DNA from 4 places in the Variovorax nitratireducens genome. Region 1 is predicted to be linked to each of the others. Evidence: predicted binding sites of a transcription regulator. Region 1 holds the regulator's gene; each other region holds the start of a gene.
What was found. The regulator sigma-54, encoded in region 1, starts transcription at its own class of promoters, with help from an activator protein. The targets are predictions, from matches to a motif close to TGGCANGNAANCTGCTTT.
Positions count from the first base shown of each region.

Region 2: the regulator sigma-54 is predicted to act here: its motif matches at 1,985-2,002, upstream of glnA (type I glutamate--ammonia ligase).
Region 3: the regulator sigma-54 is predicted to act here: its motif matches at 2,493-2,510, upstream of ACSFA8_RS06045 (TorF family putative porin).
Region 4: the regulator sigma-54 is predicted to act here: its motif matches at 2,023-2,040, upstream of ACSFA8_RS20895 (transglutaminase family protein).

Region 1 is NZ_JBPJZO010000002.1:735,287-739,496, forward strand. Features, by position in the region: gene lptA (lipopolysaccharide transport periplasmic protein LptA) at 84-773, shown strand; gene lptB (LPS export ABC transporter ATP-binding protein) at 845-1,615, shown strand; gene rpoN (RNA polymerase factor sigma-54) at 1,627-3,210, shown strand; gene ACSFA8_RS08790 (hybrid sensor histidine kinase/response regulator) at 3,353-4,210, opposite strand, start outside.
Region 2 is NZ_JBPJZO010000001.1:801,819-806,028, reverse strand. Features, by position in the region: gene ACSFA8_RS03730 (hypothetical protein) at 1-371, opposite strand, end outside; gene glnA (type I glutamate--ammonia ligase) at 526-1,941, opposite strand; gene ACSFA8_RS03720 (competence/damage-inducible protein A) at 2,086-2,886, opposite strand; gene ACSFA8_RS03715 (EI24 domain-containing protein) at 2,883-3,755, opposite strand; gene ACSFA8_RS03710 (sterol desaturase family protein) at 3,780-4,210, opposite strand, start outside.
Region 3 is NZ_JBPJZO010000002.1:153,221-157,430, forward strand. Features, by position in the region: gene ACSFA8_RS06035 (ammonium transporter) at 1-1,146, opposite strand, end outside; gene glnK (P-II family nitrogen regulator) at 1,179-1,517, opposite strand; gene ACSFA8_RS06045 (TorF family putative porin) at 1,584-2,447, opposite strand; gene ACSFA8_RS06050 (YifB family Mg chelatase-like AAA ATPase) at 2,662-4,206, shown strand.
Region 4 is NZ_JBPJZO010000010.1:64,075-68,284, reverse strand. Features, by position in the region: gene ACSFA8_RS20895 (transglutaminase family protein) at 1-1,968, opposite strand, end outside; gene ACSFA8_RS20890 (DNA internalization-related competence protein ComEC/Rec2) at 2,148-4,210, shown strand, end outside.

The DNA of each region.
Region 1 (4,210 bases):
AACCTAAGCCCGCTTCGGCGGGCTTTTTCGTCAAGGCCGCGTCAGCCGGCCGCATACAATGGCGCAGCAAGTTTCGTGCCTTTATGACCTCGCGCCCTACACCCCACTCCCCTCTTCGTCCCTTCCGTCTGGCGGCCCTGTGCCTGTTGGCGCTGTCGGCCGTTCAGGCCGTTCACGCCGAAAAGGCTGACCGCACCAAACCGATGAACATCGAGTCGGACGCGATGCGCTACGACGACCTGAAGCAAACCAGCGTGTTCACCGGCGCGGTAGTGGTGACCAAGGGCACCATCATCATCCGCGGCGCGCGCATCGACGTGCGTCAGGATCCCGAGGGCTACCAGTACGGCGTGGTCACGGCCGCGCCGGGCAAGCTCGCCTATTACAAGCAGCGACGCGACGTGCCGGGTGGCGACGAGTGGATCGAGGGCGAATCCGACCGCATCGAATACGACAGCCGCGCCGACAACGTCAAGTTCATTGGCCATGCCGTGATGCGCCGGCTGATCGGCGCCAAGGTCAACGACGAGAGCAGCGGCCCGCTGATCGTGTACGACCAGAGCAACGACACCTTCACCGTGAACGGCTCGACCCTGCCGCCGGAGACCGCCGTGGCAACCGGCCAGCAGGGCAACCGTGTGCGCGCCGTGCTGACGCCGCGCACCGCCGCCCCTGGCACCCCGGGCGGCAAGGCGGCGGCGCCCGCGCCGACCCCGGCGCCGGGCACCGGTCTGCGTCCGTCCACCACGCTCGACGGGGAACCGCGCAAGTGAGCGACCTTACGGCGACGATCGACCGCAGCGGCGAGCCCTCGTTCGAAGGCGGCAGCAGCCGCGCCACGGCCGTGCCACTGGCCACGACCGGCAGCCGGCTCGAAGCGCGCGGGTTGCAGAAGACGTACGGCAGCCGCATGGTGGTCAAGAACGTGTCGCTCGACGTGCAGAAGGGCGAAGTGGTCGGCTTGCTGGGCCCCAACGGCGCCGGCAAGACCACTTCGTTCTACATGATCGTGGGCCTGGTGCGCGCCGACGCCGGCGAGATCACCATCGACGGCGAGCCGATCGCGCACATGCCGATCCACCGCCGCGCCCGCATGGGCCTGAGCTACCTGCCGCAGGAGGCGTCGATCTTCCGCAAGCTCACCGTGGAGCAGAACGTGCGCGCCGTGCTCGAGCTGCAGTTCGAGCCCGACGCCAGCGGCAAGCCGGCGCCCCTCACCAAGGCCCGCACCGAAGAGCGGTTGACCGAGCTGCTGACCGACCTGCGCGTCGACCATCTGCGCGATTCGCCCGCACTCTCGCTTTCGGGCGGCGAGCGCCGCCGCGTCGAAATCGCACGGGCGCTGGCCACGCAGCCACGCTTCATCCTGCTGGACGAACCCTTCGCGGGGATCGACCCGATCGCGGTGATCGAGATCCAGCGAATCATCAACTTCCTGAAAGAGCGCGGCATCGGCGTGCTGATCACCGACCACAACGTGCGCGAAACGCTGGGCATCTGCGACCACGCTTTCATCATCAGCGACGGGCAGGTGCTGGCACAAGGCACGCCCTCGGAGATTGTCGACAACGCCGAGGTACGGCGCGTGTACCTGGGCGAACACTTCCGGATGTAGGGCCTGCGGCAATGAAGCAAGGCCTGTCGCTGCGCGTCTCGCAGCATCTGGCGCTGACGCCCCAACTCCAGCAGTCGATCCGCCTGCTGCAGCTCTCCACGCTCGAACTGAGCCAGGAGGTCGAGCAGATGCTCGACGACAACCCGTTTCTGGAACGCACGGCGGAAGAGGCCGCCCGCGAGGAATTCGGGCTCGATACAGCCGATGCCCCGGCGCCGCGCGACGATGAATTCGCCACCGGTTCCATCGCCGGAAACACCGACGGAGCGGGCACTTCGACCGCCAGCGACTCTGAAGCCGCAGCCGCCGATGCGCCCACGGAAAGCCTTGCCGACAGCGAGCCCGACTGGGGCGGCGACGGCACGGTCGACATGGTGCCGGACGACAGCGAGTGGGGCGGCGACGCGCCGGCCCGCGCCAACAACCTCGGCAACGACGAGCGCGCCGATGCGACCGAACTGGCGCGCAGCCAGGAATCGCTGCAGTCGTTCCTGCACCGCCAGGCCCTCAGCCTGCGGCTGAACGACACCGATCGCGCGGCGCTGCGCTTCCTGATCGAATCGCTCAACGACGACGGCTACCTCGAAGATTCGCTGCCCGCGCTCGCCTCTGGCCTGGCCGGCGCCGACAACGACCAGTTCGACGACCTCGTGCATCACTTCCAGATGGCGCTGGGCCTGCTGCAGAGCCTGGAGCCGGTCGGCGTCGGCGCACGCGATCTCGGCGAATGCCTCGCGATCCAGGTGAAGGCGCTGGCGCGCCCCGACGAGAGCGAGAACGAACTGCAGGTGCGCAAGATCGCGATCGCGATCTGCAAGCTGCCGATGGAATTGCTCGCGCGGCGGGACTTCAAGCGTCTGGCCACGCTCACGCGCAGCAGCGAAGAGTTGGTGCGCGGCGCGATGCAGCTGATCGCGCGGCTCGAGCCCAAGCCGGGCCGCCGCTTCGTCGACGTCGAGCGCAACGTGGTGGTGCCCGACGTGATCGTCACGCGCACCGGCCGCGGCGCCAGCCTCAAATTCCGCGTCATGCTCAACCCCGACGTGATGCCGCGCCTGCGTGTGCACGACATCTACGCCGGTGCGCTCAAGGCGCACAAGGGCGAGGGCAGCCAGGCGCTGTCGCAGCGGCTGCAGGAGGCGCGCTGGTTCATCAAGAACATCCAGCAGCGCTTCGACACCATCCTGCGCGTGAGCAACGCCATCGTCGAGCGGCAGAAGAACTTCTTCGTGCATGGCGAACTCGCCATGCGGCCGCTGGTGCTGCGCGAGATCGCCGACGAGCTGGGCCTGCACGAGTCCACCATCAGCCGCGTGACCACGGCCAAGTACATGGCCACGCCCTACGGCACGGTCGAACTCAAGTATTTCTTCGGCTCCGCGCTCGGCACCGAGACCGGCGGCAATGCCTCGAGCACCGCGGTGCGCGCGCTGATCAAGCAGTTCGTGACCTCCGAGAACATCAAGAAGCCGCTGTCCGACAGCCAGATCTCCGACATGCTCAAGGAGCAGGGGATCGAATGCGCCCGCCGCACGGTCGCCAAGTACCGCGAGGCGCTGCGCATCGCGCCGGCCAACCTGCGCAAAGCGCTGTAGCTCGCCCCCAGGCTGCGCGCACTTCGTGTCGCTTCGCCAACCCCCTGCCGGGGGCGGCGCCAGCGGCCCGGCGGAGCCGGTTCCGCGGCACCCCACGAAGGGCGCCCCCACGAAGGCACCCCACGAAGGACGCCCGACAAAGTCAGGGGCGCAGCAAACCTTGGCCTGCTGCCGCTACCAGCACGGCGCGCAAATCCGCCGCCCGCACGGGCTTGCGCAGCGCATGCCAGCCGCGCTGCTGCGCGAGCCGCTGGGTGACCGGCTCGATGTCGGCCGATACCAGCGCGATCGTCAGGTCGGGGCGCTGTTCATGCAGCAGTTCGGCCAGCGCCACGCCGTCGAGTTCGCCGGGCAGGCGGATGTCGCAGAGCGCCACGTCGATCGCGGGCAGGTCGGCCAGTGCCAGCGCCTCGGCCGCGCTCGTGTAGATGCGCGGCTCGGCCTGCCAGTGGCGCAGCAGCGCGGCGATGCTGTCGGCCACCACCGTGTTGTCTTCCACCACCAGCACCGCGATGCCGGGGCGCAGCGGTTGCGGGTCGGCCGGCACGGGCACGGCGTCGTCAACCGCCTCGGGCAGCACCAGGTCGGCCGGCGCGGCTTCGAGCTCGAAGCCGAACACGGCGCCGCGGCCCGGCACCGAGCGCAGCGTGATGACGAAGCCCAGGCGCTCGGCCAGCCGGCGCACGATAGCCAGCCCCAGCCCATGTCCGCGCCGCAGGTTGCGCTCCACATTGCCCACCTGCTCGAAGTCGCCGAACACGCGTTGCTGCGCCTCGGGCGCGATGCCGATGCCGGCGTCGCGCACTTCCACGCGCCAGGCCGCCCCGGCACGGCGCCGTCGCACCGCCAGCAGCACGCGGCCCTGGGGCGCGAACTTGAGCGCGTTGTCGACCAGGTTGCCGAGGATGCGGCGCAGCGCCACGGCGTCCGTCCAGGCCAGCGCATCAGCCGGGCAGCGGACCCGCACGCGGCTCGACTGGCGCGCGAAGCTCTGCAGCAG
Region 2 (4,210 bases), on a different contig from region 1:
TCCGGCTCGCCGTTGTTGAAATCCTTGAGCAGTTCGGCCTGGCGCGCTTCGGCCTTCTTGAGTTCGGACTGCAGCACCGAGCGGGCTTCGCCGTCCCGGGCGCGTTGGTCGACCCCCTCCACGCGCGGACTGCCCGGGGGCGCCTTGACCGCCGCGCCGCCTCCGCCGCTGGAAGGCGCCGTCGCGGCACGTGCCGAGCCCTGAACCACCGTGACGTTGCCGCCTTCCATGATCTTGCAGCCGCGCTTCTGCGCGTCGGTCGCGTTGTTGGTGTATTCGTTGCCGCAGCGCCAGACGCGCTCCTGCGCGAACGCCGGTGCGACGGCCAGCAGGGCCATTGGCAGCAAAAGAAAGGAAACGACAGTCTTCATGGTCTTGGAGGAAGTGCGCGGCAAAGTGCCATTTTCCTGCAATTCGATGCCGATGCCAGTCGCATGTTCCCGCCCAAAGAAAAAGGACGGCGCCAGGCCGTCCTTATTTGACGCGACGGGCCCTTTCAAGGGGCTGCCGCAGTCTCGCGCAACATTACAGCGAGTAGTACATGTCGAACTCGACCGGATGGGTCGCCATGCGAAAGCGCGTGACTTCCTGCATCTTGAGGTCGATGTAGGCGTCGATATACGAATCGGTGAACACGCCGCCCTTGGTCAGGAATGCACGATCCTTGTCGAGGTATTCCAGCGCCTGGTCGAGGCTGTGGCACACGGTCGGGATCAGCGCGTCTTCTTCCGGCGGCAGGTGGTACAGATCCTTGCTGGCGGCTTCGCCCGGATCGATCTTGTTCTCGACGCCGTCGAGGCCGGCCATCAGAAGCGCGGCGAAACCGAGGTACGGGTTCATCAGCGGATCGGGGAAGCGCGCCTCGACGCGGCGGCCCTTCGGGTTGGCCACGAACGGGATGCGGATCGAAGCCGAGCGGTTCTTGGCCGAGTAGGCCAGCTTCACCGGGGCTTCGAAGCCGGGCACCAGGCGCTTGTAGCTGTTGGTGCCGGGGTTCGTGATGGCGTTCAGCGCGCGGGCGTGCTTGATGATGCCGCCGATGTAGTGCAGCGCGAATTCCGAGAGGCCCGCATAGCCGTCACCGGCAAACAGGTTCTTGCCGTCCTTCCAGACCGACTGGTGCACGTGCATGCCGGAGCCGTTGTCGCCAACGATGGGCTTGGGCATGAAGGTGGCGGTCTTGCCGTAGGCATGGGCCACGTTGTGGATCACGTACTTCTGCAGCTGAACCCAGTCGGCGCGCTGGATCAGCGTGCTGAAACGGGTGCCCAGTTCCATCTGGCCGGCGTTCGCCACTTCATGGTGATGCACTTCGACCGGGATGCCGAGCGATTCGAGCACCAGGCACATTTCCGAGCGCATGTCCTGGAAGCTGTCGACCGGGGGCACCGGGAAGTAGCCGCCCTTGACGGCCGGGCGATGGCCGGTGTTGCCGTGTTCGTATTCCTTGTCGGTGTTCCACGAAGCTTCTTCGGAATCGATCTTCACGAAGCAGCCCGACATGTCGTTCTTCCAGCGCACGCTGTCGAACACGAAGAATTCGGGTTCCGGTCCGAAATAGGCGGTATCGCCCAGGCCCGAGGCTTTCATGTAGGCCTCGGCGCGCTTGGCCAGCGAACGCGGGTCGCGCTCATAGGCCTTGCCGTCCGACGGATCGATCACGTCGCAGGTCAGGATCAGCGTCGTTTCTTCGAAGAACGGGTCGATGTTTGCGGTGTTCGGGTCGGGCATGAGTTGCATGTCCGAAGCTTCAATGCCCTTCCAGCCAGCGATCGAGGAGCCGTCGAAGGCGTGACCGTCGGTGAACTTGCTTTCGTCGAAAGCGGAAACCGGCACGGTGACGTGCTGTTCCTTGCCACGGGTGTCAGTGAAACGGAAATCGACGAACTTGACCTCGCTTTCTTTCACGAGTTTGAGTACGTCGGCGACGGTCTTTGCCATCAAATTCTCCTTGTGGATGGTGGTTAGGAATGCGGGGGAAGCGAATGCAGTTTCTATGCCATTGCCAGGGTGCTGCGCACAGGCTTTAGCCCCCGCTCACAACCCAGAATGAACCAGTATTTACTCATTTTGGTGCATGGTAGTTCATCGCACCATTTCGGGGCCAAGTCGCGCATCGTAGCCGTGCAGGCCCTCGATCAGTTGCGTGTACGCGGCGTGGAGCCCCTCTGCAGGGCCCTTGACGCCCAGTTCGATGTGACGGCCATGCTCGGGATGATCCACGCTCGGGAGGCTGAACACCTTGACGCCGGGATGGGTGCGTTCGACGGCCTCCATCAGCGGCGTCAGCGTAGCCTCCATCGCGCCGTAGACGATCACCGACTTCTCGGCGCTCTGGCCGTGCGCAAACAGGTCGGTGTAGCGCGTGTCGAGTACCGCTTCGATCATCGGCCAGGCCATGACCGGGAAGCCAGGTACGAAGTGCACGTCACCCACGCTGAAGCCGGGAATCTTGTTGTAAGGGTTGCGGATGATCGTGGCGCCCTGCGGGAACACGCCCATGTTGAGGCGGTGGACGTTGTCAGGGCGATCGGCCTCGTAGGGCACCCCCTGCTCGCGCGCCGTGTCCTGCATGCGCTCGCGGATCAGCAACTCCGCTTCGGGGTGCAACGCCAGCGGTACACCGAGCGCCGCGGCGGCGCACTGCCGCGTGTGGTCGTCGGGCGTGGCACCGATGCCACCGGTCGAGAACACGATGTCGCCGGAGTCGAACGCGCGCTTGAGCGCAGCCGTGATGCGCGCGGGCTCGTCGCCCACGTACTCGGCCCAATCGAGCGACAGACCGCGCGCGGCGAGCATCTCGATGACCTTGGGCATGTGCTTGTCGAGCCGCTTGCCGGAGAGGATTTCGTCGCCCACGATGAGCATGCCGATCGCGCGTTTCATGGAGAACTCCATAGTGTTTCGACGGTGCGATCAGCCTCGAGCGCAGGCGTCGGATCGGCGGTCGCGAGCGCGGCGCGCTGCGCCCGCAACTGTGCCAGCGCGTCAAGACAATAGTGTGCAAACCAGAGGGCCGAGAACGCAAACACCAGCGTGTAGATCCAGATCGCAAGCGGAACGAGCACGAAGAACGCCGCGGCGAACAACAGGCCGGAGGCCCAGACGATGCTCGGCGCCGCGCCGAGGTAGCCGCACAGCACGCCGATTCCGAGCAACGGCAACCGGTGCGCGCGCAGCAGTGCGGCGCGCTCTTCAGGGCTGGCATGTTCGGCCAGCGCGTCGAAGCTCATCACGCGGTAGGTGAGCCAGCCCCAGATCAGCGGCGGCAGGATCAGCACCAGCGGTGGAATCAGCCACAGTGGCATCGAGACCACCAGCGCGACCAGCGCCAGCAGCGTGAGTCCCAGCGAGCGGGCCACGCTGCCGATAAAGGAAGCGCCCTTCTTCTGTTCCAGCGCCGGAAAGCGGCGCTCGCCGACCAGCCGCGTGAGCGCCGGCGCCATGAGGCCGGCCACGATCACCAGCGACACCACGACCAGCAGCGGCGTCGCCGCGATCACCACCACCAGCGGGGCGAGCATTGCTGTCACGTCGCCGGAGAACAGGCGGCCGATCCAGCCCCAGAAGCTGGAAAGCAGCGGCCAGGCGTCGAGCGCCTCCCGGGTCCAAGCCACCGTCGACGCCCAGAAGAAGTAACCGAACAGCGCCGCCAGCGCCAGCATGAGCCCGAGCGGCAGCAGCGACAGCAGCATCACGCGCGGTCGCAGGCAATAAGCCACCGCGCGCCAGAAGGAATCGAGAAGGAGGCGCATCGCTGCCGAGGATACGCTACGAATTCAGCGGCCCAGCATGCGCTGGAGCCCGGTCCACTGCTGGGCCCAGAAGCCGCGCCCGTAGTCGCGCACGCGGCCGGCGGCATCGGGCTCGACCTGATCGCGGATGCCGGTGGCGTCATACCGGTTCTCGAAGTTGCCGGTGCGAAACAGCATGTCCCACCACGGCAACAGCACGCCGAAGTTATGGCCGCCCAGCGTACGGGGGCCGGCCGACTCATGGCCCAGCCCGATGCTGTGGTGCAGCCGGTGGAAGCGCGGACTGATCCAGAGCCGCTCGCCGATGGCGCCGAACGACAGCCGAAGATTGGCATGCTGCAGGCTCTCGCTGAGCTGCGTGAACGCGACGATCGCGATGAACTGGCCCGGCGCAACGCCGATGAGCTGTGCGACCACCACGATGATCGTGTCGTGAAGCACGTCGTCGAGCAGGT
Region 3 (4,210 bases), 580 kb from region 1:
GCCCATCAGGCCGACGTTGCCGGCGGCCGGGGTGATGGCGACGAGGCCGGCGACGGCACCCGAAGCGGCACCCAGCATCGAGGCCTTGCCGCGCATCAGCGCTTCACCGATGCACCATGCGAGCACGGCAGCGGCGGTGGCCGAGAAGGTGTTCATGAACGCGAGCACGGCGCTGGTGCCGGCTTCGAGGGCCGAACCGGCGTTGAAGCCGAACCAGCCCACCCACAGCAGCGAGGCACCGACCATGGTCAGCGTCAGCGAATGCGGCGTGAAGGCTTCCTTGCCGTAACCGACGCGCTTGCCGATCACATAGGCACCGACCAGGCCGGCAACGGCCGCATTGATGTGCACCACGGTGCCGCCTGCGAAGTCGAGCGCGCCCCACTGCCAGAGCAGGCCGGCCTTGCCGTTCATCTCGTCGACCACGCCAGCGGCGGTGTAGGCATCCGGGCCCATCCAGAACCAGACCATGTGCGCGATCGGCGCATAGCTGAAGGTGAACCAGATCACCATGAACAGCAGCACCGCCGAGAACTTGGCTCGCTCGGCGAAGGCACCGACGATCAGGCAGCAGGTGATGCCGGCGAACGTGGCCTGGAAGGCGGCGAACAGCAACTCGGGGATGTAGACACCCTTGCTGAAGGTCGCGGCTGGGGCGAACACGCCGGTGGCCGGGTCGAAGATGCCCTTCATGAACAGCCGGTCGAACCCGCCGATGAAGGAGTTGCCCTCGGTGAACGCCAGGCTGTAGCCGTATATGAGCCACAGCACCACGATCATCGAGAAGGTGACCATGACCTGCATGAGCACCGACAGCATGTTCTTGCTGCGGACCAGGCCGCCGTAGAACAGTGCGAGGCCCGGGATGGTCATCATGATGACCAGCAGCGTCGACAGCATCATCCAGCTGGTGTCGCCCTTGTTGAAGGACGGGGCCGGTGCAGCAGCAGGTGCTGCGGCGGGCGCGGCGGCAGCTGCCGCGGGCGCTGCTGCGGCGGCGGGCGCGGCCGGTGCGGGTGCGGCGGCCGGGGCTGCCGCGGCAGCGGGGGCCGAAGCTTCCGCGGCCGGAGGCGTCTGGGCAAAGCCGGTGACGCCAGCGGTGAGAACGCTCAGGCCGAGCGCGAGGGAGACGAGCAGTTTTTTCATTTCGGTGTTCTTTCGTGCCTTGAAGTACCTGATCAGAGGGCTTCGCGGCCGGTTTCGCCGGTGCGGATGCGAACGACCTGCTCGAGGTTGTAGACAAAAATCTTGCCGTCGCCGATCTTGCCGGTGCGGGCTGCGCCCTCGACCGCCTCGATCACGCGCTCAACCAGTTCGTCGGACACAGCCGCTTCGATCTTGACCTTCGGCAGGAAGTCGACCACGTACTCTGCGCCACGGTAGAGCTCGGTATGGCCCTTCTGTCGGCCGAAGCCCTTGACTTCGGTCACGGTGATGCCTTGCACACCGATCGCCGAGAGCGCCTCGCGCACCTCGTCGAGCTTGAAGGGTTTGATGATGGCTGTGACCAGCTTCATGGTTTTATGACTCCTGAGGAATAAAGGGATGGGCGCGGCACGCAGGCCGCGCCTGGCTGTGCCGCGTCAGAGCGTCTTGGTCAGGGTGACGATGAAGCGGGCCTTGTTGATGGATTGCTGCTGGGCGCCGAAGGTACCGAAGTCCGGGATTTCGATGCCGGGGTTGCTGGTCAGCAGGTAGGAGCTCTTCTTGTTGGCGCCCACGACCGCGCCCGAAAGCGACAGGCCGCCACCGAAGTCGTAGCTGGCGCCCACGTTGTAGTCGACATAGCTCTTGTAGCCCAGGCTGCGGATGTCGCTCGACATGCGCGTGTAGCCGACCGCCGCCTTCAGCGTGAGCTTCGGAACGATTTCCTTGCTGTAGGCAAGGTTCAAGTAGCCGGTGCCGCGGCCCTTCAGGCCCGAACCGTTCTTGGTGCCGGCAAAGCCGAAGTAGTCCTTCGACACGGTGTGCGAGTACTTCAGCGTGAAGGCGCCGATGACTTCGTTGGTATAGGTACCTGCGCCGTAGATTTCGGTGGTGTTGCCCAGGCTGTTGCCCGGGTAGATGTAGGTCAGCACGCCCACGTCCCAGTCGATCGGGCCGCCCTTGAACTTGTAACCGCCGTAGATGTCGCTCTCGATGCTGTTGCCCTGGAGCCAGTTGACGCTGGAGTTCCAGTTGCCGACGTAGAAGCCGCTCTCGTGCGCGTAGTCGAAACCGCCCTGGATCGCGGGCTTGACGGCGCGCGTCTTGTAGTAGTCGTTCTTGCCGATCTGATCCTGATCCTGGCCACGGAACTTGTAGTTGGTGGTCAGCGAGATGTTGGCCGTCAACGGCGACGCGGGCGCCGGGTCCGCTGCCGGCGTCGTTTGGGCCAAGACTGCGCTCGACGCGGTCAGTGCTGCGGCCAGCGCGACCAAAGCCTTGGCGGTTTTACGGTGCATCATCGGGGGAACTCCTGGGAGGGTGTGGATTGAGGGTGGAACCCGTTCAAAGCAGGGAGCGTGCCAAAGTGGGTAGCGGCGATGCCGCGGCGCAACACGAGTTCCCTTGCAAACAACCGATTCGTCATCCAATGTTTCGGCATGGGGGCGAGTAGACAGGAAAGAAAGCAAGATTGCACCAAAGATGGACGCACCATCTTGGTGAAGGGAGAGAAAAATGAGTTTATCTTTGGTGCAGAGCCGTGCCTTGCTCGGCCTGGAAGCGGCCAGCGTCACGGTCGAGGTGCATCTGGCCAACGGCCTGCCCAGTTTCACGCTGGTCGGCCTGGCGGATGTCGAAGTGAAAGAGGCGCGTGAACGGGTGCGCTGCGCGATCCAGAACGCCGGCCTCGAGTTTCCGAACAACAAGCGGATCACAGTCAATCTGGCACCGGCCGATCTGCCCAAGGATTCTGGCCGCTTCGATCTGCCGATCGCACTCGGCATCCTTGCCGCCAGCGGCCAGATCGACGCGGCGCGGCTGGCCGGCTACGAATTTGCCGGCGAGTTGTCGCTCTCTGGCCAGCTGCGGCCGGTGCGCGGCGCACTCGCCATGGCGCTGGCACTGCACAGCCGGGGCATTGCGACCCGGCTCGTGCTGCCGACCGACAGCGCCCGGGAAGCCGCCCTGGTGCCGGACTCGCAGATCTACGGCGCCCGTCATCTGCTCGATGTAGTGCGCCAGTTTCTGCCGGCAGGCGCCACCGATCTTCCGGAGCCAGCGCCCGGTGATGATGGATGGACAAGGGTTTCAGCCGAAGCCGGCACTCACCTCGAGAATTATCCGGAGCTGTCCGACGTGAAGGGCCATGCCGGCGCCAAGCGCGCGCTGGAGATCGCTGCGGCAGGTTCGCACAGCCTTCTGATGGTCGGCCCGCCAGGCTCCGGCAAGTCGATGCTGGCGCAGCGGTTCGCGGGCCTGTTGCCGGCCATGACGGTCCAAGAGGCGCTGGAGAGCGCAGCGGTGTCGAGCCTTGGCGGCCGCTTCGCAGTCGAACGCTGGATGCGCCGGCCGCTCGCGGCGCCGCACCACACCGCGAGTGCGATCGCGCTGGTGGGCGGTGGCTCGCCGCCGCGCCCCGGCGAAATCTCGCTGGCGCACCATGGCGTGCTGTTCCTCGACGAGCTGCCCGAGTTTCCGCGGGCCGCGCTGGAGGCGCTGCGCGAGCCGCTGGAGACCGGCACGATCACGATCGCGCGGGCCGCCAGGCGCGCCGAGTTCCCGGCGCGCTTCCAGCTCATTGCCGCGATGAACCCGTGCCCCTGCGGTTTTTCGGGCTCGGCGCTGAAGGCCTGCCGCTGCACGCCCGACCAGATTTCGCGCTACCAGGGCAAGCTCAGCGGCCCGTTGCTGGATCGCATCGACCTTCACATCGAAGTGCCGGCCGTGTCTGCGCAAGAGTTGCTGACGGCGCAGCCGGGCGAAGCGACCGCCGGCATCCGCGCCCGGGTCGAGGCGGCGCGCGAGTGCGCGGCTACGCGCCAGGGCAAGCCGAACCAGGCGCTGCAGGGACAGGAAATCGACACCCACGCCGCGCTGGACGATGCGGGCCTGCGCTTCATGCAAACCGCCGCCACCAAACTCGGCTGGAGCGCCCGCTCGACGCACCGCACGCTCAAGGTCGCGCGCACCATTGCCGACCTGGCCGGCGCCACGCAGGTGCAGACGGCGCATGTGGCCGAAGCGGTGCAGTACCGGCGTGCATTGCGCGGTGCTGCTTGACCCG
Region 4 (4,210 bases), on a different contig from region 1:
GGTGCGGGTAACCCAATGCGCCGACTCGCCGCGCAGCGGCTGGCGCGTGGCGGGGTGCTTGTTGGTGTCGACCGCGGCGGGGCCGCCCGCGCCCTGCATGCGCAACTGGCTGGCCAGCACCGGCGGCGTGCCGAAGGCGTAGGGCACTTCGCCGAGGTCGCCGGTCGCGCCGTTGGCGCCACCCGTGCCATCGCCGAATCCGCTGGCGGCCGGTGCCGTCGCCATGCCGGTGTAGCGGGCCCGATAGACGGCTGCGCTCGGCAGCACGTCGCGCGGCGCGCTCGGGTCGCGGTCGATGAGGTAGGGGTAGTCGCTCTTGTTGGCCCAGGGCTGCGAATCGAGCGGCAGGCGATAGCCCATCGGCGAATCGCCCGGAATAAGGAACAGGCGGTCGTCGCGCAGGAACCAGGGGCCGGTTTTCCAGCCTGGGCCTTCGAGGGCGGGCGCATCGCCCTCGGCGCTGGCCGGCTCGATCGGCAGCATGTAGCCGATCACCGCATCGAGCTTCTGCGTGAAAACGCGGCGCAAGCGCACGCGTTCGAGCTCGTCATCGAGATTGGATTCGAACGGGTCGACGTTGACCGGCAGGCGGCGTTCGCGCCAGAGGTAGTAGTAGATGTCTTCGTAGCCGGGCTGGATGTAGCGCTCGGTCAGGCCGAGCTTGTGGGCCAGCACGGTGGTGAAGCGGCGTGCGTCTTCGCTCGTGTAGTGCGTGGGATGGCGCTCGTCGGCGAACAGTTCGGGGTCGTGCCACAGCCTTTGCCCGTCGGCGCGCCAGAAGATCGAGAGCGCCCAACGCGGCAATTGCTCACCGGGATACCACTTGCCCTGACCGAAATGCAGGAAGCCGCCATCGCCGTATTCGGCGCGCAGCTTCTGCACGAGTTCGGTGGCGTAGCCGCGCTTCGTGGGGCCGAGCGCATCGGTGTTCCATTCGGCCGCATCGCGGTCGCTGGTGGCCACATAGGTCGGCTCGCCGCCCATCGTGAGGCGCACGTCGCCGGCCTTGAGGCGCTTGTCGACCGCTTCGCCGAGGGCCAGCACTTCGGCCCACTGCTCTTCGGTGTAGGGCTTGGTGACGCGCGGCGATTCGTAGATGCGCGACACCTTCATTTCGTGGGCGAACTCGACCTCGGCGTCGTCCACCACGCCTTCAATCGGCGCGGCGCTCGAGGGTGTCGGCGTGCAGGCGAGCGGGATGTGGCCTTCGCCGGCCAGCAGGCCCGAGGTGGCGTCGAGGCCGACCCATCCGGCGCCCGGCAGGAACACTTCGCACCAGGCATGGAGGTCGGTGAAGTCGACCGTGGTGCCGCTCGGGCCGTCGAGGGCCTTCACGTCGGGTGTGAGCTGGATCAGGTAGCCCGAGACGAAGCGCGCCGCCAGGCCGCAATGGCGCAGCAACTGCACCAGCAACCAGCCCGAGTCGCGGCAGGAGCCGCTACCGTTGGTGAGCGTCTCTTCCGGCGTCTGCACGCCCGGCTCCATGCGGATCAGGTAGTTGACGTCCTTTTGCACCTGCTGGTTGATGCCCACCAGAAAGTCGATGGTGCGCTGCGCCTTGCGATCCACCTTGTCGATGTAGGCCTGCAACAGCGGGGTCGGCGTCTCGGTGACGAGGTAGGGCGCCAATTCATCGGCCTGCGATTCGGTGTACTCGAAGGGGAAGTTCTCGGCCTGAGGTTCGAGGAAAAAGTCGAAGGGGTTGTAGACCGCCATCTCGACCACGAGGTCGACCGTAACCTTGAATTCGGTGGCTTTTTCAGGGAATACCAGCCGCGCCTGGTAGTTGGCGAACGGATCCTGCATCCAGTTGACGAAATGGCCCGCGGGCTCGACCTGCAGCGAATACGAGATGACGTTGCTGCGGCAATGCGGCGCAGGGCGCAGGCGGACGACTTGCGGGCCCAGCTGCACGGGGCGGTCGTACTTGTAGTGGGTAACGTGATGGAGCGCGGCGTGAATGGACATGTTTTGGAGGTGTCGTGAAAGGGCGCGGTGACACACGCATACTAGCCCACCAGCAAAGCAATTAACGCGCCACGCAGCGCGTCAACAGGGAGGATGGGCATCGTGCGAGGGAGACTCCGATCGTGAGCGCCGGCAATGACACCAGCATTGCCGCGCGCCGGGCCTGGGCCTTCGTGGCGATGGCCGGCTCGGTGCTTGGCGCCGGCTTGCAACTGCAGCAGCCGGCGCTCTGGCCGGTCGCTGTGTATGCCTGCGCAGGGGCTGTGTCGCTATCGGGCCTGTGGCTGCTTGGGCAGCACCGCCAGCGAGTCGGCCGCGCGAACTGGCCCTTGGCGCTGATGCTGGGCGCGCTGATGGGCTTCGCGCTGGCGGGTGCGCGTGCCGCGGTCTATGCGGAGGGTGCGCTCGACCCGGCGCTGGAAGGGCGCGACTTGCAGGTGCTCGGCGTGGTCGCCCAGATGCCGCAACGCGGTGAAGGTGCGCTGCGCTTCCGGCTCGAGGTCGAGTCGGCCCGCTGGGCCGGGCAGGCGCAGGGTGCCGAACCCCGCGAACTGCGGCGCTGGCCAGCCACGATTTCACTGGGCTGGTACGCGGAAAACACCGGGCTCTGGGGTCGCCCGGCGCCGTCCGCGACGCAACTCGACAAGCCGCCTGAAACGCCGCGCCCGCCGGCCGCCCTGCACGCCGGAGAGCGCTGGCGCATGACCGTGCGGCTCAAGGCGCCGCATGGCAATTTCAATCCACACGGCTTCGACCAGGAGCTGTGGATGTGGGAGCAGGGTGTGCAGGCCACCGGCTATGTGCGCACTGGTGCGCGCGATGTGGCGCCCGAGCGCATGGGCGGCACCTGGCAACACCCGGTCGAGCGGGCCCGCGAAGCGGTGCGGGACGCGGTGTTCGCGCGCGTCGCCGACCGTCGCCTTGCGGGCGTGATCGCCGCGCTGGTGACGGGCGACCAGAGCGCGATCGATCGGGCCGATTGGGACATCTTCCGGGCCACTGGCGTGGCGCATCTGATGAGCATCTCGGGGCTCCACATCACCATGTTCGCCTGGCTTGCGGCGGCGTTCGTGGGCGTGCTCTGGCGACGCAGTGCACGTTGCATGTTGTGGTGGCCGGCACCGCATGCGGCGCTGGTGGGCGGGGTGCTGCTGGCCACGCTCTACGCGGTCTTCAGCGGCTGGGGCGTGCCGTCGCAGCGCACCGTGTGCATGCTGGCCACGGTCGCCCTGCTTCGGTTGACGGGGCGGCGCTGGCCCCTGCCCAACCTCTGGCTGGCCGCCTGCGCGGTGGTGGTGGCACTCGACCCCTGGGCGCTGATGCAGGCCGGCTTCTGGCTCAGCTTCGTCGCGGTCGGCGTGCTGTTTGCGACGGATTCAGGCGCGTCCCGCGAGGGCAGGACAGGTGCCACAGCCCGATTGCTTCATATGTTTCGGGAGCAATGGGTGGTCACGCTGGCACTGGCGCCGCTGGGTCTTTTGCTGTTCCAGCAGGTCTCGCTGGTCGGGCTCGCGGCCAACGCAGTTGCGATTCCGTGGGTGACGCTGGTAGTGACGCCGCTGGCCATGCTCGGCGTGCTGGTGCCGTCGCTGTGGCATGCGGCGGCCTGGGCCGTGCAGGCGCTGGCGCTGCTGCTGCAATGGCTTGCGGGCTGGCCTTTCGCCACCGTATCGAGCGGTGCGCCGCCAGGCTGGCTGGCCCTGTGCGGTGTCGCCGGTGGGGTGTTGCTGGCGATGCGTCTGCCGCCTTCGGTGCGCGCGCTTGGGTTGCCGCTGTTGTTGCCGGTGCTGCTGTGGCAGCCCGCGCGGCCGCCTGCCGGCGAGTTCGGGTTGCTGGCAGCCGATATCGGGCAGGGCAACGCGGTGCTGGTGCGCACCGCGGGCCACAGCCTGCTCTACGACAGCGGCCCGCAGTACAGCCTTGAAAGCGACGCCGGCCACCGCGTCCTCGTTCCGTTGCTGCGGGCGCTCGACGAGCGGCTCGATACGCTGGTGCTGAGCCACCGCGACGCCGACCACACCGGCGGCGCCCCAGCGGTGCTGGCCATGCAGCCGCAGGCCCGGTTGCGCAGCTCGATCGAGCCCTCCCATCCGTTGCAGGCGCTGCGGCCTTCGCAGCGCTGCGAGGCCGGCCAGCAGTGGGAATGGGATGGCGTGCATTTCGAGTTCCTGCATCCCGTGGCGGCCGACTACGAAAAGGCCGGAAAACCGAATGCGGTCTCGTGCGTGCTTCGCATTTCCAA